3 regions of the Salinibacterium sp. NK8237 genome follow, and region 3 is predicted to be linked to each of the others. Evidence: riboswitches for the same ligand, from Rfam matches in the RefSeq annotation. Region 3 holds a riboswitch; each other region holds the start of a gene.
What was found. Region 3 has a riboswitch for thiamine pyrophosphate ahead of I6E56_RS12770 (MFS transporter). Riboswitches for the same ligand answer to the same signal wherever they lie in the genome.
Positions count from the first base shown of each region.

Region 1 (7,052 bases), on a different contig from region 3:
TGCGGTTAGTGAGCGACGGGAGCGTCGCTCGGAGTCATTTCTGATTCGGGACGCTTCACGAAGAACGTGGCGACGATCGCGAAGAGCGAGATGATGCCGCCGGCCATGAACGCGAGGCGCACACCACCAGCAAGCGCTGTGGCCTCTGGCGCGCCTTCAGCGGCAAGGGCGACCGACTGCACCGTGAGGAGCGCGATGAACAGCGCAGTGCCTGCAGCGCCGGCAAGTTGCTGCACGGTGCTGATGGTGGCGCTGCCGTGCGAGTACAGGTGTGGCTTGAGCGTGCCCAGTGCCGAGGTGAAGAGCGGCGTGAACATGAACGCGAGTCCGATGCTCATGGGTACGTGGATGGCGACGACCATGAACGGTGAGCTGGTTTCGGAGAGCAGCGTGAAGCTCCACAACGATGCGCTCACGAGTATCGAGCCGGGAATCATGAGGGGGCGCGGGCCGACTTTGTCGTAGAGGCGGCCAACGAAGGGGCTCAAGAACCCCATGACGAGGCTGCCGGGCAGTACGAGCAGTCCGCTCTGGATGGGTTCGAGCCCGAGAACGTTTTGCGTGAACATGGGCAGCAAGATGATGGTGCCGAACAGGGCGGCCATCATGACCATCATGAGGCCGATCGCGACGGCAAAGCCCGGAGCAGCGAAGGTGCGGAGGTCGAGAAGGGCACTATCCGTTTTCTGCAGCTTCAGTTGGCGGACGATGAACAACACGAGGCTAATTGCGCCGACGCTGATGGGGATGGCGGGGGCGATGAGAACAGAGTCTCCGGCGGCTGATTCTCCGAGGCTGGAGAGTCCGTAGATCAGGCCGGAGAAGGCGATGGCCGAGAGGATGACCGACAGCACATCGATCGATACCTTGCGGGGGTCGGTGACGTTCTTCACCTTCGTGATGCCGAGCAGGAGAGCGGTGACAGAGATGGGGATCATGACGATGAAGACCCAGCGCCAGTCGAAGACGGCCAAAACGAGGCCGGCGACAGTGGGCCCGACGGCAGGGGCCATCGACATGACGATGGAAACGTTGCCCATGGTCTTGCCACGAGTTGCGGCAGGAACCAGAGTCATCACGGTTGTCATCAGCAGGGGGAGCATCATGGCGGTACCGGAGGCTTGAATCACCCGTCCGACAATCAGCACGGCAAAGGTGGGCGCCATAGCCCCCAGCAGAGTGCCGATGGTGAAGAGAGACATTGCGGTGATAAAGATGCCACGCGTCGTGAAGCGTTGGATGAGGAATCCGGTAATCGGAATCACCACGGCCATCGTGAGCATGAACGACGTCGACAACCACTGAGCGGTGCTCGGCTCGATGTTGAGGTCTTCCATGATGCGGGGGATCGCCACGACGAGCGAGGTTTCGTTGAGGAACACCACGAAGGTGGCGGCGAGCATCAGGCCGATGACCAAACGGTTGCGGCCGCTGTTATCGACCGGGCTGGCTGGCCCGTCATCGTTGGGGTCAAAAAGAGGGATGCTGCCGGTGATCGGCGCCGTGCTGGTCATAGAAATCCTGTCGTGTGTGAAGCGGTAGGACGAAGCAGCAGCCGGGATTGAAAAGGGTGCACAGATCTCGCGTCATCTTTATTGTCGCTTGGTGCAACGACATCCGGCACTGAAATAGTCCACATTGCCTTTCGCCTGAGGCGAACACGACACCGTGCCAAGCCGCTATCGTTGAGGCACAACTTGTGACACGGGGTGCCCTGCGGGGCTGAGAACACACCCGTCGAACCTGATCTAGTTAGAACTAGCGAAGGGATGTCGTGCATGTCGCGTACGCCACCAAACTTTTTGATCGCCACTCAAGATGCGCTCGAGGCGGTGAGATCGACGTCGCCTCTCGTGCAGTGCATCACCAATAGCGTGGTGGTGGGCTTCACTGCCAATGCATTGCTGGCGGTTGGAGCAGCGCCGGCCATGGTAGATATCCCGGAAGAAGCCGGCATGTTCGCTGGCGTGGCATCCGGAGTGCTCATCAATCTCGGTACCTGTCGCGAAGAGCAGCGCGCTGCGGCTCTCGAGGCTGCACCGGCCGCCAATGCTGCCGGAACGCCCTGGGTGCTCGACCCGGTCGCCATAGGGGCTCTGCCGGTGCGCACACCACTCGCGTATCGCCTGCGTGACCTCGGGCCCTCCATCGTGCGGGGCAACGCCTCAGAGATTCTGGCGCTCGCCGAATTGGGCACGGGAGGTCGAGGCGTCGACAGCACGAGCAGTGTGGATGCCGCGCTCACTGCCGCCCAGATGCTTGCGCGGGTGACCGGCGGCGTCGTCGCGGTATCGGGAGCGACGGACGTGGTGACCGATGGCGTGAGTGTCGTGAAGCTGACGAACGGGCATCCGGTGCTGACGAAGGTAACGGGTGGTGGCTGTGCGCTTGGCGCGATCATGGCGGCGTTTGCGGCGGTGACTCCGGATGCGCTGACCGCTGCTGTGGCGGCAACGAGCGTGTACACGGTAGCGGCCGACCTCGCGGCTGAGCGCTCGGCACTGCCGGGCAGCTTCGCGGTCGCACTCCTCGACGCGCTGAGTGAAGTCTCGGTGGACGATATTGCAGAACGGGCGGTGATCGCATGAGCGGCTTCCGAGAGAGTTTCGACCTTTCCACTTACTTGGTGACAGATTCGGCTCAGGCGAAGGCTGCCGGGCATGACCTCGTTGATCTCGTGTACGAGGCTGTGGCCGGGGGAGTGACGATCGTGCAGCTGCGCGAGAAGGACCTGCCCGCCCGCGACTTCCTTGATCTGGTGCTGCGGGTGTCTACGGCGGTGGCACTGAAGGTGCCCGTGCTCGTCAATGACCGAGTCGATGTCTATCTCGCTGCGCGCGAGATGGGTGCTCGGGTTGCTGGGGTGCATGTCGGGCAGGGCGATCTGCCCGCAGCGTCGGTGCGGGCGCTCGTAGGCCCGGGGGCGATTGTGGGTCTGAGCGCATCGACTGACGACCAACTGTACGACGCCAGTGTGGGGTCGGCGGGTGTCGACTATGTCGGCATCGGGGCCTTGCATCCCACGACGACAAAGAAGGACGCTCCGGATGCTCTCGGGCACGATCGCATGGCTGAGCTCATTGCGGCGAGTAAGCGACCGACCGTGGCGATCGGTGGGGTGGGGCCGGATGACCTCGCGCTGCTGCGTGCGGGCGGTGCAGACGGTGCTGCAGTGGTGTCTGCCATCTGTGGTGCGGCTGATCCGCGAGAGGCGGCTCGCGCGCTCGCCGCAGCGTGGGCTGGCGTACCAGCGGCCGAAGACGAAGGAGAAGACGCATGAGCGGGGCACGGAGCGGGCTACGGGACCAGACACGGAGCGAAAGCGGTAGCGGTCTGCGGGTTCCTCGCGTTCTGAGCATTGCTGGCAGCGATCCTTCGGGTGGTGCGGGTATCCAGGCCGATCTGAAGTCGATCGCAGCCAACGGTGGCTACGGGATGGCGGCCATCACGGCTCTGACGGCTCAGAACACGCAGGGGGTGCGCGGAGTGCATGTGCCGCCCGCTGAGTTCTTGCGCGAGCAACTGGATGCCGTGAGCGACGATGTGGCAATCGATGCCGTGAAGATCGGCATGCTCGGCACCGTCGAGGTTGTCGGTGTCGTGCGGGCGTGGCTTGAGACTGTGCGGCCTCCGTTGATCGTGCTCGACCCCGTGATGGTCGCCACGAGTGGCGACCGACTGCTGGATGCCGAAGCCGAGCAGGCGCTGCGCGACCTGGTGCGGGTGTGTGACCTTGTCACGCCGAATATTCCTGAGCTCGCGATCATCGCCGCAGAACCCGCCGCTGAGACGTGGCCTGAGGTGCTGGAGCAGGCGGCGCGAGTCTCTGCCTCCTACGGGGTGCGCGTACTCGCTAAGGGCGGCCACTTGAGCGGGGCCGAGGCTCCGGATGCGCTGGTGGATGCCCGTTCCGGGAACGCAGCTATCGTGACCGAGTTTGCTGGCATCCGTATAGAGACCAGCAACACCCACGGAACCGGCTGTTCGCTGTCGAGTGCGCTCGCGACCCGGATTGCGGCCGGCGGTGAGTGGGCTGCCGCTGTGGGGGAGTCGAAGCGGTGGTTGAGCGAGAGCATCCGTGCCGGTGCGGCGTTGCAGGTGGGGAGCGGGCGTGGCCCGATTAGTCACTTTGCGGGGTTGTGGGAGCGCGGCGGCCTAGAGACGGCGTTGACCGCTGCTGAGGTGCGCGAGCAGTGGTGGGCGGAGATCGCTTCTGTGCGCGCGCAGATCGACGATGGTTACTTTGTGCGGGCGCTGGGGGATGGTTCCCTCGAGCGGGCTGATTTCGTCTGGTACCTGGCTCAGGATGCGCTTTACCTGCGCGATTACGCGCGGGCGCTCGCCGAAGCTGCCCGGCTGGCACCCACGGCGGCGGAACAAGCGTTCTGGGCATCAAGTGCCGAGGGTTGCATCGTGACGGAACTGCAGTTGCACGAGTCGTGGTCGGTGGCCGGTGAGCTGTTCGCGGCTTCGCCCAGTGCGATCACGACGGGGTACCTGAATCATCTGCTGGCGACGGCAGCCCGTGGTGACTACGCGGTCCTTGCCGCAGCCCTGTTGCCGTGCTTCTGGGTCTACCACGACGTCGGGTCGCGACTGCACCCGCTGGCGCACCCTGAGCACCCCTACGCCGACTGGCTGACCACGTATGCCGATGACGCATTCACGGATGCCACAGAGCAGGCCATCACGATAGTGACGGCGCTCGCCGCAGACGCGACCCCTCCGGTTCGGGATGCAATGCTCACCGCTTTCGTAGCGTCGACGGAGCATGAACGCGAGTTCTTCGCCGCAGCACACGGCATCTCGTCTCACTGATTTGGCCGGAGTTGCCGTTTTGGCGCAAAACTGAACATCGGCGCTCAGATTTCGCGGTAAGCTAGTCGAGTTGTCGCGGGCTGTAGCGCAGCTTGGTAGCGCACCTGACTGGGGGTCAGGGGGTCGCAGGTTCAAATCCTGTCAGCCCGACAATGTGCCCCGGACTTTTCACGAAGTCCGGGGCTTTTTCTATGCCCAAGCACCTTCGGATTGTGGCCTCGCGCTTAGTTCGAGCACGAAAATGGTTTATCCCAGACGCGGTCTGGCTAACATGAGACATCAGGTGAGCGAAGCTTACTAATCCCATGTTGGAGGCGGTCCAAGGTGAAAACGAAAATCAAGGTTGGGGACGTCTTTATCGTCCCTACTGGCGATGGTCGTGCGGGGGTGGGGCAAGTGGTGGGAGTGTATGGAAAGAGTGACTACTATTTCGCGATCTTTGACACCATTGTCCCGCTGGAAGTTGCGGACGAGAGAGCAATAGAGGCGCTCAAATTGCCGTTGCTTTTCCTTGGGCTGTCGTTGGATGCCAAAATCTATTTTGGAGATTGGCCCGTCGTAGCGCACGCGGAAGTGGACCCGTCGATCTTGCTTCCTGCATACAAAGTCTCTATGGGAACCATAGATAATATTCACGTAATTGACTACACGGGCACTCGGAGTCGTCCGGCCACTGAGGCCGAAGTTGACCTCTTGGAGTTCCGGTCGACCGTCTCTCCTGTGCGATTCGAGCGGGCTTTGCGAGCTTATTTAGGTTTGGAACCGTGGTTAGAGCTGTTCGACAAGCTGAAGCCCAATGAGCTGACTACGACCGCGGCACTCTTCGACTGAGTGGCTGCGGTGGTTGGCCCACAGGAATCGTCTCGTGCAGAATCACGATTGAACCAAGGTGTTAGAACATGACCATTTTTGAACGGCCCCATCCTGCTTTTCTTTCGACGACTCGTGCCGGAATGTGTGCAGTGTGGGAGCCATCGCGTTTCACCCATGTGACTGACGCAGAAACGTGGGCAGTTGCGTTCGATAACGATGAATCGATCATAAGCATGATCAAAGAGGGTGCTTTTGTTCCTCTGAACGTGGGCGGGAGCTCAACTTTTAAGATTGATGTTCGTTCCGGAACACTCACCGAAAGAGAACAGCGGCTACGAGCCGTGACATCGGAGCCGTATCTGTTGAAGACCGAGGGACTGATACAGGCGGGTGCCCTAGAAGAAATTGGTTCCTACATGGGGGGTGCGACTGAAATTTCTGTGGGCAAGGGGAGTTATTCAGTCACTGCCCACCTCATCGACTGGGACGCGGAGTTGGGCGCGAGAGATGCATCTGGGGAGGCATCCCCGGATGCGCTGCCGGATTTCATTGTGCAACTTGCCCTGATCGAGCCCGGTAGTTCACCTGTGTTCCGGACTGAAGTGCTTACCTTTCCGACCCCGCCGCCGCCCGCAGTGAAAGAGATCATCGTCGGGGATGTGTTCATCGTCCCTACGGGTGACGGTCGTGCTGGCGTCGGGCAAGTGGTGGGGCTATACGGAAAGAGCTCTTATTATTTCGCGATCTTTGACGCTGTGTTGCCTCTCGAAGTTGCGGCCGAGAGAGTAACGGACGCGCTTAAATCGCCAGTGCTCTTTCTCGCGTTGTCTCTGGACGCCAAAATCTATGTCGGGCACTGGACGGTAGTGACGCGGACGGCTGTGCATGCTGCGGTGCGTCTCCCCGCCTACAAAGTAGGTGTCGGGGGTCCCCCAAACATGCACGTAGAGGACTACTCGGGGACTCGTAGGCGTATAGCCACTCGCGCTGAAATCAACTTCCTGCAATACCGGAGCACAGTGGCGCCAGTCAGATTGGAGATGGCTCTACGAGCGCATTTGGGCTTGGAGCCCTGGCATCAAGAGTTTGAGGAGCTCAAGCCCGATTGGGTAGTAACTACCGCTGCGTTTTTCGACTAACCGCGAGCGTTGTGAGAGGAAAAATGAAGTGAGCTTTGTGCGATTGGCCACCGTGGCGCCGGACCTTGTGGAAGAGATATCCCAGCGTGACGGCTCCGAGCTGAGTGCTCTATCGAACGCTGTCGTGGCTTGGGCGATCGGGCAGGTGGAGATAGAGGACCCACGCCTCGCCGTAGCGCTCTCCGCGCTGAAGGAGCGGCGCGTGAGTGATCGAGTTCATGACGAACTCTGGGAGCTTGTGGAAGAACTGGACGAGTTGGCCTGGGATCTTCAGGAGTCAGA
Region 1 is NZ_JADYWE010000001.1:16,345-23,396, forward strand. Features, by position in the region: gene I6E56_RS00090 (MDR family MFS transporter) at 6-1,514, opposite strand; TPP riboswitch at 1,696-1,787, shown strand; gene thiM (hydroxyethylthiazole kinase) at 1,779-2,588, shown strand; gene thiE (thiamine phosphate synthase) at 2,585-3,280, shown strand; gene I6E56_RS00105 (bifunctional hydroxymethylpyrimidine kinase/phosphomethylpyrimidine kinase) at 3,277-4,818, shown strand; tRNA gene I6E56_RS00110 (tRNA-Pro) at 4,895-4,968, shown strand; gene I6E56_RS00115 (Imm26 family immunity protein) at 5,143-5,649, shown strand; gene I6E56_RS00120 (hypothetical protein) at 5,718-6,770, shown strand; gene I6E56_RS00125 (hypothetical protein) at 6,973-7,052, shown strand, end outside.
Region 1: linked by a shared signal. The riboswitch ahead of thiM (hydroxyethylthiazole kinase) and the one ahead of I6E56_RS12770 (MFS transporter) in region 3 are both predicted to bind thiamine pyrophosphate.

Region 2 (7,052 bases), on a different contig from region 3:
AAGGTGCGCAGCCAGAAGCGTTTCGGCTCAATCCCGAAGAACGCGATGATGGCAAGCTCGAGCACCAGCGCGGTCGTCGCCGATACCCAATCGATCGTGGCAAGCAAGAACAGGCTCACGAGGAGCGCTGCTCCAAGTTTGGCCACGGGATTCACCGACGCGATAGGGATCATTCGAGCGCCACCGTTGCGTCGGCGAGTGCAGCGACGAAATCGAGATCGTGGCTGACAGCGATCACGCTGCTGCCGTCATCCACGAGTCGAGCGAGCAGAGCCAGCAGTTCGCTCCAGGTGCGCGAGTCTTGCCCGAACGTGGGTTCGTCGAGCACGAGCACCTGCGGCCGCGTAGCGAGGGCTGTGGCGACGCTCAGGCGACGCTTTTCGCCTCCCGAAAGTGTGAACGGGTTGGCTTCGGCTAGCCGGTCTAGGCGGAGTCTTGTGAGCAACTCGTCAACGCGAACATCCACTTCAGAGTCCGGAAGCTTCAACGCCCGCGGGCCAACTTCTAGTTCAGCGCGCACCGTGCTGGTGAGCAACTGATGTTCAGGGTCTTGAAAGACTGTTCCGATGCGGGTCAGCAGCTCACGCGATTTCCAGCGGATCGGATGCTCGCCCGCCCCGCTCGCCAGCGCCGGGCTCGCCTCCACGGCACCACCGACGGGCGGCAGAAGCCCGCCCAGGGTGAGGGCGAGCGTGGACTTTCCAGCCCCGTTAGGACCCGTGATCGCAAGAGCGTGACTGCTCAGAATCTCCAGGTCGAGAGGAGCGCCAAGCGCGTTTTTGCTCCGGCCAACGGTCAGCTGGCGAGCACTGAGCAGAGTGTGTTGCGGGGCCCGCACTGCCCTTACCGGGCGCGGCGGCGGATACTGCGGGATCCAGACGCCACGGGCCGCGAGCTCTTTGCCCTGCCGTGCGAGCACGTCGGCGGGTACCCCATCGGCAATGACTCCCCCGCCGGCGGCGAGCACCACGATGCGGTCGACAACGTCGCTCCACACCGAGACACGGTGTTCGACAACCACAATCGTGGCGCCGGTCGATTCTGCGACCCGGATAACGGCATCCCGAACCTCGGTCACACCCTCAGGGTCAAGGTTGGCTGTCGGTTCGTCAAGCACGATCAGGCCTGGCCGCATGGCCAGCACCCCGGCGAGCGCGAGCCGCTGCTTCTGACCGCCCGAGAGCGCACTGGTGTTGCGGTCGAGAGCAACCTCGAGGCCGACGGAGGCGAGACTGTCACGCACACGAATCCAGATTTCGTCGCGCGGAACACCCAAGTTTTCACAACCGAACGCAACGTCGTCTCCGACGCGCTCCAAGATCACCTGGCTGTCGGGGTCTTGAATCACGAGACCGGTGCGCCCACGATGGGCGGCCGGATGCTCGCCCGCAACGAGCAGGGAACCTTCTGTTTCGCCTTCGTCGTCGCCGACTACCCCGGCGAGGGCATGCAGCAACGTTGACTTTCCCGCCCCGGACTCGCCGAGGAGTAACACGCGTTCGCCCGGTTCAATACGCAGATCGAGACCGCGTACCGCCCAAGCGAGCCTGCTGGAATGGCGCCACCCCCATCCTTCGACGGTGACGCCAACAGGCGTGGTGGGGCTCAGACCCGTTTCGCAATTTCGCGGCCAGCACCAAAGCGGTTGAGCGCTCCGGTTGCGGCAATACCGCGTGTCGCGAGCCACGACAGGAGGCCAGCAATGAGCATCCCGCCGACGATGGCGGCGATCGTGTAGATGATGATGAAGGGAAGCGCTGATCCCGGGTACCAGAGCAGCAAGTCAGTAATAGCCATCGCGAGGCCGGCACCGGCGCCCGCAAGAATCGCACCGCTGACGCGCCAGTTGGCGTAGAGGAAGGCAGCGAAGACGATCTCGGCACCAATGCCCTGTGTGAAGCCGCTCACGAGCGTGAGTACACCCCACTGGTTACCGATAAGGGCCGACACGGAGGCGGCGACCATCTCTCCGTAAATCGCGGCACCCGGCTTGCGGATGACGAGTGCGGTGAGCACACCGGCGAAGAGCCAGAAACCGCCACCAATCGCTTGCAGGCCGGGCAGGAGCGCAGCGAACGGGGCCAGAGCGGGAGCGGAGGCAACGTTCCAGACGACGAAGATCAAACCGCTTGCGACGCCGATAACGCTCGCCACGACGATGTCGATCACCCGCCACTGAAAACGCGATCCGGGCTTCGTCGGGGTAGACGTGGATGAGGATGGTGCTGTTGTGGTCACTTTCGTGCCTTTCACTAGTGAATGGCACGGGTTTCAAGAGTGTCTGCTCCCTGCGCTGGCATGATCCAGATCAGGTTCGACGGTCGAAGCTTGGAGAAGCTCCCTCTCAGCCCGGCTCACCGGACTCCCGTGTTCGCCACCCAGTCTAATCATCAATAGGCTCGCACTATGGACTTCCGCATTTTCACAGAACCTCAGAACGGCGCCAGCTACACCGATCAGCTTCTTCTTGCGCAAGCCGCAGAGAAGCTCGGTTTCAACGGCTACTTCCGTTCTGACCACTACGTGACGATGGATGACCGCAACGGCGGGCTGCCTGGTCCAACGGACTCCTGGACGACGCTGGCGGGGCTTGCGCGCGAGACTTCGACCATTCGTTTAGGCACCCTCGTCTCCTCCGCTACCTTTCGGCATCCGGGCATTCTGGCAATTCAAGTGGCACAGGTCGACGACATGTCGGGTGGCCGAGTAGAACTCGGGCTCGGCACCGGCTGGTTCGAACGTGAACATGCTGCGTACGGCATCCCCTTCCCGGCGAAGCGGTTCGGGATGCTCGAAGAACAGCTCGACGTCATCACGGGCATCTGGGCAACGGAGCCCGGAAAGACCTTCTCGTATGAGGGCAAGCACTACCAGCTGAGCCAGTCACCCGCGCTGCCGAAGCCCGTGCAGAACCCGTTGCCGATCATCATCGGCGGCAGTGGTCCAAGCCGTACGCCGGCGCTCACCGCTAAGTTCGCCGCCGAATACAACGCGGGCTTCGCAACCATCGCACCGCTGAAGGAACGCATCGCTCGGGTTCGCAATGCCTGCGAACACTTCGACCGGGACCCCGCCACGCTCGTGCTCTCTATCGCCGGCACAACTGCGGTCGGCACCACCGAAGCTCAGATCGAAGCGCGAGCGACCGCCGCCAACGGAACTCCCGCCGACCTGCGCCTTGGCGGTTTCGCCGGAACCGCCAGCGAGGTCGTCGACAAGATTTCAGAGCTGCAAGCACTCGGATTTACTCGCGTGTACTTCCAGATCATGGACTTCCACGATCTCGACCAGCTCGACTTCCTCGCTCGCGAGGTCGTGCCGCAGCTCGACTAGGCGCGCTCGTCGCTAGGAATCCTGATCAACCGTCACGAAGTCGATCAGGTGCTCGACGCGCCCCAAGAGCGCTGGCTCGAGGTCACCAAAGTTGGTGACCTTCGACAAAATAAACTGCCACGCCCGAGCGATATCGGCTTGGTCGTCGTGCGGCCAGCCGAATGCTTCACAGATGCCGTGCTTCCACTCGATAGTGCGCGGCACCGTAGGCCACGCAGCAATTCCGAGGCTCTGCGGCTTCACGGCCTGCCAGACATCGACGAATGGATGACCGACCACAAGCGCATGCTTGCCGTACTTGCCGCGCCCCACGGCATCCGCAATTCGGCTCTCCTTCGAGCCGGGAACAAGGTGATCCACCAAGATTCCCAACTTGCGGTCGGAGGTGGGGGCAAAGTCTGCGACGATCTTCTCGAGATCGTCGATGCCGCCGAGGAATTCGACGACAACTCCTTCAGCGCGCAGGTCGTCGCCCCAGACTTTTTCGACGAGTTCCGCGTCATGGCGGCCCTCAACGTAGATGCGACTCGCGAGCGCGGTGCGGGCGCGCTGATCGGGGGCGGCAAACGACCCGGAGGCCGTCTTGCGGGCGGCAGCAGCCTTGGGCGCTGGCTTGACGAGCTCTACGGGCACACCGTCGATGAGATAGCCGCTACCGAGAGGGAAGGCGCGAGCGGAGCCCCGACGATCTTCGAGTTCCATGAGGCCATTGGCGAAACCGACCAAGGCACCGACGTAGCCGTCAGCAATGACTTCGACGACCATTCCTGATTCGATCGGCACTTTCGGCAGCACGGCTGGCCCGCGCCTAATGGTGAAATCAGCGAGAACATCGTGGGAGTAGCGGTCGTCAGTCACCGCTTGAGGTTAAGTGGTGCCGCCGGGTTGCTGGCGGAGGCGCGACGAGAGCGTGCGAGGTTCCTCGACGGCTGTGCGTAAGCCGCATTCTGCTGTTGGGCATGTTCACGCACGACAGCGATACTGACGGCTATCGAAACTCCGATTCCGGAGCCGATTGCCGCGAGCAGAATGTCAACGACATCGGCGTAGCCGGCGGGCATCCACACCGTCTGGGCGGCTTCGAGCCACGCTGCGGCAACAATGCTGAAGGCGAGTGCTGCCCACCAACGGCGCCTGCCGAACATGCCAACCAAGAAAATGCCAACGGGGATGAACGCAACGGTGGTCCAGATCCAGAAGCGACCGTTGCTGCCCGGGGCGATCACGAAAGCGAGACTCGCCAGGGCGGCGAAGTAGAGCGCTGCGGCGGCCGCAACGGCAAATCTCGATCGGAACATTCAAACATTGTCACAAGCGCATCTTTGCGCGAGTTGTGAGAAGGGTGGAAGCGGGATGTGAACAACGCCATTTATGACAACGATTCGATAACTGCGCTCCCCTAGCGTGCCGCGAGCCGCTCCACTTCACGCGCGATGGGTGGCAGCACTCGACGCATGTAGCGCCCCCACCACAGTCGAACAATCAGCCACACAATCCAGCCACGGGCCGGTTTGGCGAAAAAGGTGTAGCTCCAGCGGATGCGCGAACCTGTCGAGCGGTCGTCGAAACGCCATTCAGCTCGGGCACCAGAAACGAGCATCCCGAAGAGTTTCTGAAAGTCGCTGAGTTCGTAGGCAAACAATTCAGGAGCATCAGCGTCGGTAATCGTTTCGATCACGTGGCCACCGTCGGAGAGAACAAGACGCCTAGAGTGCCCCACTGCGTTCCACGTTCCCGACTGCTCGAGCACCGTAACGACCGCTGGCAACGGGCCGAACCGGGGATAAAACTGCCCAGGGTCAAGCGGACCCGAGAACTCATACGCCTGCTGAGCATTCGTTCGAGTGCGGGCGTGCGCGGTTGCCGTCACTCCACGCTTAACGGCGCGAGTCATGCGGATTTCCACGATTCAGGACCGGGCGAGCCTGCCGGATACTCCTCAAGGGGAACCTGATTGTTGCGGAAAGCGTCGATCACGGGAGCGACTATTCGCCAGCACTGCTCGGCAACATCGCCCCGCACCGAGAGCACCGGGTCGCCATCGACGAGAGAGGCAATGACTTCGCCATAGGCGCTCATAGCCGGATCGCCAAGGGTTGTCGTCAGTTGCGTACGGTCGAGAGTGAAGGGGTCGCCAGCACCGTTCACGATGAGATCAAGTTCAAGAGTGGCCGGCTTGATCGAGATGGTGAGCTTCGCAGGATCTTCGCTGCCCGTGAGCCCGTAAGGAAGGTGTGGCACGGGCGCAAACGTGATCACGATGTCTTGGCGAGCTTTGCCAATGGCCTTGCCCGAACGCAGCACGAACGGCACGCCAGCCCAACGCCAGTTATCGATCTCGAACGTCACTTCAGCCAAAGTCTCTGTGCCGAGATCAGGATTCACACCATCTTCGTCAACGTAAGCCGGAAGAGTGCGGTCGCCGATCGTGCCCGCCGTGTAGCGCGCCCGCCGAGCGCACGTGCCATCTGCCGTCTGCACTCGCGTTGCTCGAAGCACCTGAGCCATTGACCCCCGCAGATCTTCTGCGCTCACACTCGCCGGCGGTTCCATCGCCGTGAGCGCCATGACAAGAAGCAAGTGGCTCTGAATCATGTCAACAACAGCACCGGCGCGATCGTAGTACCCGGCGCGGCCTTCGAGCGCGAGTGCCTCATCAAAAATCAACTCAACTTTTGCCACATTGGGCGCCGCCAACAGCGGCTCAAAAACGCGGTTCGCGAATCGCAAACCGATGAGGTTCAGCACCGTCGACTTGCCCAAGAAGTGGTCAACTCGAAAAATCTGCTGCTCAGGCACAATCGTCTGCAGCACTCGATTCAGATCGCGGGCGCTTGCCTCATCACTTCCGAATGGCTTCTCGAGGGCCAACACAATCCCCTCGGGCAAATCGAATGTCGCCAATACCGAAACAACCTGTTGGGCGATTGCGGGAGGCAGCGCAAAGTACAGCGCGACACGGCCGGTAGCCGATTCGATCACCTGGCGCACTTGCTGCGCGTTGGTGACGTCGGCCTGCACGTAGTGCGCTGCACTGGCCACGGCGTCGGCAGCAGACGAAGCCTGAGTCGCAAACGACGCCGCAACGCGCTTCTGCCAAGCCGCGTCATCCATTTCTTGACGATCAACGCCAATCAGAGCGAGCGTTGTGGCTTCACCACTGGCCAGATACGACGCAAGGCCGGGCAACAGCAGGCGGGACGTGAGGTCTCCGCCTGCACCCAAGATGATCAGTGTGTCAATCCGTGCCGTCATCATGCACTCTCTGCTCGATACTGCTGAAGGTCGTGCTACTTCGTTTCGCTCATGCCACTATCACCATCGACGCTCGGCGGCTGCTGAGTCGAAACGGCGGTAGCTGATGCCGTGGCGGTGACCCCAGCAAATTTGGACGCTGATCCGCGACGTGACCACGCCATCCACCACCACACGGCAGCGCCGACGATGGCAGAGCCGAGGATGCCCACGAGCGGGCCGAGAAGAACCGTGCCACCGACAGCCGAGTCAGTGACATTCGCGGCGACCGTGAGGTAGACCGCGAAGAGCGGAACGTCGAGCAACGCAACGATGCCGAGGGACTGGAATGTGACCTGCCAAGGCTTGCGAACCGCACCACGCTTGAGCAAGAACATGCTGCCGAACGCGGCGAGCGCCACCAAGAGCAGAGCGACAATACCCATCACGATGATGACGGTGCCGATCACGCCGCCTGCTCCACT
Region 2 is NZ_JADYWE010000001.1:701,031-708,082, forward strand. Features, by position in the region: gene I6E56_RS03390 (energy-coupling factor transporter transmembrane protein EcfT) at 1-173, opposite strand, end outside; gene I6E56_RS03395 (ABC transporter ATP-binding protein) at 170-1,609, opposite strand; gene I6E56_RS03400 (ECF transporter S component) at 1,606-2,238, opposite strand; TPP riboswitch at 2,272-2,380, opposite strand; gene I6E56_RS03405 (LLM class F420-dependent oxidoreductase) at 2,407-3,333, shown strand; gene I6E56_RS03410 (DUF3097 domain-containing protein) at 3,346-4,191, opposite strand; gene I6E56_RS03415 (VanZ family protein) at 4,188-4,631, opposite strand; gene I6E56_RS03420 (SRPBCC family protein) at 4,733-5,227, opposite strand; gene I6E56_RS03425 (glucose-6-phosphate dehydrogenase) at 5,224-6,588, opposite strand; gene I6E56_RS03430 (hypothetical protein) at 6,624-7,052, opposite strand, start outside.
Region 2: linked by a shared signal. The riboswitch ahead of I6E56_RS03400 (ECF transporter S component) and the one ahead of I6E56_RS12770 (MFS transporter) in region 3 are both predicted to bind thiamine pyrophosphate.

Region 3 (7,052 bases):
GTCGATGTCGAGGGCCGCTGCTGCGGCATCCGGATCGAACCCTGACATCTGGTGGCTGAACAGTCCATGGCTCTGAGCCTGGATCGTGAAGTAGGCAACGGCCTGGCCGGTGTCGTAGAGGGCGGTCGGCTGCGGCTTGCCCTCGGGGTTGTGGTGTTCCGTCAGGAAGACGAGTAGTGCCGACGCGGATCCGGCCCACGTTTGGTTGAACGCGATAAGCGAAGAAACGATGGCGTCGTGCTGCGGGGTTCCGCGACGAGCGACGACGACTCGCCAAGGCTGGCTGTTGTAGGCCGAGGGTGCCCAGCGAGCGGCTTCGAGAGCATTCTGCAGCGCAGCCTCATCAAGAGGTGCGGTGGCATCGAAGTGGCGGGGGCTCCACCGTTCGGCAAGCACATCAAGGATGGGGGAGTCGGTCGCGGCGAGACGGTCGTGAAGCATGGTCATAAAGAGGGCCTTTCAGAAGCTGAACAGAGTCGATCTGCGATGTTGATGGGTGCAACAGGGGCGTCGCCGAACGTATTCCGCATCCGCGAACCACACTGCCGTACATCGATCAGGTAAAATTGATCATTAGCGACTAGTTCAGCGCTGCGCCAGCCCGATCGGCGCCCAGCCGAAAGTGCCTTATGTCTGACGCTCTACCCCTCTGCCCGAACTGTTCAAGCGACCTCGCCTACGAAATGGGTGCGCTGTTGGTGTGCCCGATGTGTGGTCACGAGTGGTCGCCGAGTGAAGCGGATGCCGCTGCCGAAGCAGAGCAAAACGCTTCCGTCATCAAGGATGCGTTCGGCACGCCCCTCGCCGATGGCGACACGGTGAGTATCGTCAAGGACCTCAAAGTTAAGGGCAGCCCCACGTCGATCAAGGTCGGAACGAAGGTGCGCAACATCCGCCTCGTTGATGGCGTTGGCGACCACGACATCGACTGCAAGGTCGACGGTTTCGGCCAGATGCAACTCAAGTCAAGCGTCGTCAAGAAGGTTTAGGGCGGCCACGTTTTCGCCGCGATAGCTTCGAGAATCATCAGGTTCGCTCACTGCCCGCAGGCGTAGGGTGACGGCATGACCGAAAAGCAGCCCTACAGGGTGATTTCTGAGCATGATGGATACGAAGTGCGGCTCTATCCGGCACACATTCTTGCGCAGGTGGATGCCGACGGCTCGTTCTTTGAGGCGGGTAATCAGGGGTTTCGTCCCCTCATCCGCTACATCAGTGCCTCCAACATTTCTATGACGGCGCCGGTCATTCAATCACCGGGCGAATCGAAGAGATACACGGTTAGTTTCGTGATGCCCGCTGGAGCAACGAGCGTTCCGGCGCCTCGTGATGCCACCGTGCGCACCGTTGACGTGCCCGAGCAGCGGGTAGCTGCGCGGCGTTTCAGCGGCGGCTCGAATGAAGGCCGATATCAACAGAATGCGGATGCTCTGCTTGCCGCCCTCACCCGCGATGGTTGTGCGCCACTCGGCTCCGTCTATTTCGCCCGCTATGACCCTCCGTGGAAGCCCGGTTTCCTCAAACGCAACGAAGCCCTTGTCGTTGTTCGCTAGCCCCACCCGCTAGCACCACCCACCGCACTTCAGGAGAAGCCATGACCCGCGTCGCCGCCATCGATTGCGGAACCAACTCGATCCGCCTGCTCATCGCCGACCTCGACGGCCACGGTGGCCTTACCGACGTCGTGCGTACTCTCGAAGTCGTACGCCTGGGGGAGGGCGTCGACCGCACTGGCCAGTTCAGCCAGGGCGCCCTCGTTCGCACCCTCGCGGCTGTGCGCCGCTATGCCGATCTGTGCCGCGAGCACGGCGCCGAGCGCATCCGTTTCGTGGCTACCTCTGCCACCCGGGATGCCGCCAACCGTGCCGAGTTCACCGACGCAGTTTTCGCGATTCTGGGTGTGCCGGTCGAAGTGATTCCCGGAACCGAAGAAGCCGCGCTGTCGTTTCGCGGCGCACTCACGGCACTCGCCGTGCCCGACGCCTCGGAGCCTGCGAACCTCACGCCTCAGTACCTTGTGGTTGATCTTGGTGGCGGTTCCACCGAACTTGCGCTCGGTGCAAATGCCCCCGAAGCTTCGTTTTCAATGGATGTCGGTTGCGTGCGCATGACGGAACGCAACATCGTCAACGACCCACCCTCCGATGCGGAACTCGCCGCCGTTCGCAGCGACGTCAGTGCAGTGCTCGACGCCGCGACCGTCACCGTCGATCTCTCGCAGGCCACCGAGGTCATCGGAGTCGCGGGCACCGTCACCACGATCACCGCGCACGCCCTCGGTCTCACGAGCTACGACCCGGTAGCGATTAGCGGCAGCCGTCTCCCGCTCGCGGACGTGCTTCGCGCCTGCGAAGATCTCACCCGCATGCCCCGCCCTGAACGCGCCGCTCTGCCGTATATGCACCCCGGCCGTGTTGACGCGATCGCCGCCGGTGCCATCATCTGGGCCACGGTGCTGCATCGAGTAGCGGATGCCGCGGCTGCAGCCGGTCATCCTCTCGAGTGGGTGACGACCAGCGAGCACGACATCCTCGATGGTGTCGCCCTCTCGCTAGCGACTGACTGAGCAGTTGTCTGGCCAGCCGACTAGCTAAATGTCCTAAGCGCGCTCGCCAGCGTCAAGGTCGATGCGCGCCGTCTCCGGCCCCAGGAATGCCCCCACCGCAATCAGCACCCCGCCGAGCGCGAGCAACGCAGCCACCGCACCCTGCTGCCCCAAAACGCCTTGCAGCGCCGGCAGGTAGTACGGGTAGAGCGCGGGAATCACGATCGACAGGCTGTAGCCGACCCCGTACCCGCTCGCGCGCACCGACGTGGGGAACCGCTCCACGAGGTACGCCCCGACCGGCCCGTACGCCGAAACCGTCACGACCTGAAGCGCGACTACTCCGAGCACAAGCTGCCCGAGCGTCGGCGCTGCGAACGCTGCAAAAAACGCCAGCGGCCCGCCCATCGCCGTCAGCACCCCAAAACCTATAAAGAAGCGCCGCCGTCCGGTGAAGGTCGAGAGATGACCGCAGGCTGCCATGGTGAGAGCGGATGCCGCGGTGCCGATCATCATCGCGAACGACAGGGTTCGACCATCCAATGTCCCTGTCGCGCCCAGCGCCCCCGCGCCGGAACCGAGTTGACCGGCCAGCACCGGAATCGCCATGTTGGTGAGTAGCCAGAGCCCGCTCATCATGATGAACACTTGCCAGAGCGCGCGGCGGTGGCGGCCGACGAGAATTTCTTTCAACGGGTTAGTGCGCTGCAATGGACGTTGCCACTGCGGCGACTCTTCGACCCGCGCACGGTAGTAGAACAGCATCGTGAAGGCGAGCAGCGAGCCCAAAACGAATAGCGCACGCCAGCCCCACTGGTTATAGGCGGCGGCGTCGAGCACGCTCTGCAGCACAAACACCATGCCCGCGATCGAGGCGTTGGCCCAGGGCGACATCCACATGATGAGGCCGCTGACGAGGCCGCGCCGTTCGGGCCGCGACCATTCCATCGCGAGCGGAATGGCGGAGGTGTATTCGCCGCCGAGGAAGATGCCGCCGACAAAGCGCAGCAGCAGAATTGCAGCAAGAGTTCCACCGCCGAGCACGGTGTGGTCGGGCACGAACGCGATCAGCAGCGTCGTGAGCGCGACACCGAGCAGAGCGACCTTCGTGGTCGCCGTTCGCCCAATCCGGTCAGAGATCGATCCGAAGATCGCCGCCCCGATCGGCCGGCCAAGCAGCGTCGCGACAAAGATCAGGCCTGCGTTCCCAACCAGATTATCCGAACCGAATAGCTGGGCGGATGCCGGCGCGAGCGCAATGACCGGCAAGAAGATGTCGAACTGGTCGACATAGTTCCCGAAGATTCCGCCGCGCACAGCGCGACGTGTGGCCAACGGAGCCGCAGCGGAGGCAGAGGAGGCAGACGAGACAGCGGGGATCGAATGTGTGGGGCGCATGAGCCGTACTTCCTTCGCCGGCATTACCCGGTAGGTTCGACGGTCGAAGCTGCGTCAGCTCCCTCTCAGCCCCTGCATTAGGGCTCCCGTGTGGACGCCACCAACCTAACACTCCGCTGCGCTCAAAAAGACCGGCAAAGTCCCAAGAATCGCGCAGCAAGCTTCCAGCCAGACCGTCAAAGATTCCATGAGTAAAGCTGAACGATCGGCGGAGATCGTACAACGATTCAACCCCCACTTTCAGATGAAAAGGAGAGGTCATTATGGCCACAAGCGAGAACTCTCTTCCCGGAAATTCGGCAGAGTACGACAAATGGTGCGATGAAGAGATCGAGGCCCGCGGCCCGATTAGTGAGCTGCTTCTTGACGCGTTTTCACAGCAGAGCAAACCGCGGGAGATTGTGGGATTGCCTGAGGCCGTCGCCTCCGCTGTTGACAGCGAACGGGATCTCATCCGCGATGAAGATGTGCAATTGTCACTCTTCTTGCTCTATGGCCTCTTCTACGGCGCTGTCGTCGAAAATGGCGATCGCTGGGAGTGGGATCTGGGCACGCTTGCAGCGCGCCTCGAGCTTGAGCGGGCCTATGAGGCGCAACTCCGGGCCGCGGTCTCAATTCCCGAGCTGCCAAATGCTGCGGATGAGGATGTCGCTGCCGCCCTTTTTGAGCTCACGAGCGCCGATTCTGGCCCGAGTCTCTCTCGCTACGTTGCCAAGAAACTCACGGCGGATCAGGCGAATGAGTACCTGGTGCAGCGCTCGATCTACACCTTGAAAGAAGCTGACCCGCACTCGTGGGCTATTCCGCGTCTTCGTGGGCGCGCTAAGGCGGCGCTGGTCGAGATTCAATCCGATGAATATGGCGGTGGACGCAGAGATCGGATGCATTCCGAAATTTATGCGCGCACCATGCGCGGCGTAGGCCTCGATTCGCGGTACGGCGCCTACCTCAATTACGCGCCAGCGATCACGTTGGCGTCGTTCAACATGATGTCGATGTTTGGGCTCCACCGCCGTCTTCGCGGGGCGATCGTCGGCCACTTGGCAGCATTCGAAATGACGTCATCGATCCCCAACAAGCTGTATGCGCGCGGCTTTCGCCGCCTCGGTTACGGAGACGATGTCACGGAGTACTTCAATGAGCATGTGGAAGCCGATGCAGTCCATGAACAGATTGCGGCCCGCGACCTAGCTGGGGGCTTGGCCGAGAGTGAGCCAGCGCTGTTGAGCGAAATATTCTTCGGGGCCAGTGCGTGCCTCCTCCTCGACGAGTGGGTGGCGCAGCACATGCTGGAGTCGTTCGAAGCTGGGCGTTCGTCACTTCGCAAGCCTCTCCCTGCGCTCGCGACTGGCGATTCAGCCAATGATTCCAATCCCATCGGAGAGGTGGCAGCACGATGAACACGCAGTCTGAAAATTCCCCTCACTCGCGCAGCTCGAGCGACGTCGAAGTGGTCGCCTGCGCTAACGGACCGCTTTTGGTCCGGGGCGCAATCGATTTGCGATCGTCAGACGGTGAGCTCATCCCTCAATCGCGGCGTACTGTCGCGCTTTGCCGTTGCGGGGTTTCGGACATTAAGCCGTTGTGCGATGGCACACACAAGCTCGTCAACTTCAAGGCATAACCGCGGCGGCGATAATAGGGGGATGACTTCCCCTGATTTTGCTGCGCTGGCCGCCGAGACCTATATCTCGCTCATCACTTTCCGCAAGTCGGGAGATGCTGTGGCGACGCCGGTGTGGGTCGTAGGGGATGGCGACCGGTTGCTTGTTACGACGGCCCCTCATTCGGGCAAGGTGAAGCGCATTGCTCACACGGGGCGTGTCGAACTGACCCCGTGTGACATGCGCGGCTCGATTACCGAGGGTGCCGAGACGGTGGCCGCTACAGCGAGCGTCCGTAGCGACGCTGAGACTCTGGATGCCATGCATGTCGCTTTGAAGAAAAAGTACGGTGCCAAATACTCGGCAATCCGTCTCGCCCAGAAGCTTCGAGGAACAGCGGATCAGTCTGTCGCCGTGGAGTTGCGTCCGGACCCTGCGGTCTGACGCTAACGGCAACGAGCGACGCTAGCGGCTGCGGGCAGCACGTTATCCCCATGCAACAATCGTGCGTAGGAAGCGAGAACATCGCACCTCGTCGGGGTTTTTGCGATTTTCTGCCAGCGATGCTGAGAAGTACCTGTGCAAGGTCGTTTTTGTGACGCGAAATTGTGTCACTATTGTGTAGGCCCCCGAAAGGGGGTCAACACTTGGTTCCCCCGAAATCAGGTGCACCCGTGATCGATGGAGTCCCCCTGTGTCCCGACCTCGCCACCGTTCCAGAACAATAAAATCCTGGTTCCTCCGCGCTAGTACACCCGCCCTCGCAACCCTGCTCACCCTGTCCCTTGCCGGTGGTGGCGCTCTCGTAGCGCTCGCCGCCCAAAACAAGCTTGACGATTTCGTCGCTCAAACATTCGGATGCCCCAATGCAACTGAGCTTGTCGTCGTCGCCGATCCCACCATCTCGTCAACCGTCCAAACGGTCGCGAATGCCTTCAACGCCGAACACGTTGGGCAGTGCCTCTCCGCGACCATCACGACGCAGCGTTCTGCCGACACTGCTGCATTGCTGGCATCCGGCACTTCCACGGGAGCTGACGCGTGGATCCCTGATTCGCCGATCTGGCTCAACCGAGTTGAGAGCACTGCGACTGCACTCGGTCGCGAAATCCCCAAGACTCAGGAGTGGGCTTCGGTCGCATCGAGTCCGCTTGTGCTGGCGACTCCCGCGGTAAAAGTTGCGGAGTTTGAAGCGTCGGAGGTGGGCTGGGGCGCGATCCTCGACGGTCGTTACCGCACGCTTCTGCCCGACCCCGAGTCGTCGTCGTCCAGCATGATCGCGCTCGCGACTCTCAATGATCTTGCGGCGGATGGCGATGCTGAAGACTTCGATCGAGTGCTGATGAATCTGGGGCGCTCGATTCCCGATTCCACAAAGGCAGCGTTCACTGAGCTTCAGATCTCTGACTCACGCACGGTTGCTCTCGCGACGGAACGCGAGATCGTGGAGCACAACGCATCGAGCCCTGACGAGCCGCTTGTTGCTTTGTACCCGTCCGAAGGAA
Region 3 is NZ_JADYWE010000002.1:502,398-509,449, forward strand. Features, by position in the region: gene I6E56_RS12750 (nitroreductase family protein) at 1-447, opposite strand, end outside; gene I6E56_RS12755 (zinc ribbon domain-containing protein YjdM) at 630-989, shown strand; gene I6E56_RS12760 (heme-binding protein) at 1,065-1,553, shown strand; gene I6E56_RS12765 (Ppx/GppA phosphatase family protein) at 1,595-2,566, shown strand; gene I6E56_RS12770 (MFS transporter) at 2,600-3,943, opposite strand; TPP riboswitch at 3,936-4,043, opposite strand; gene I6E56_RS12775 (iron-containing redox enzyme family protein) at 4,207-5,343, shown strand; gene I6E56_RS12780 (CDGSH iron-sulfur domain-containing protein) at 5,340-5,567, shown strand; gene I6E56_RS12785 (PPOX class F420-dependent oxidoreductase) at 5,590-5,991, shown strand; gene I6E56_RS12790 (substrate-binding domain-containing protein) at 6,242-7,052, shown strand, end outside.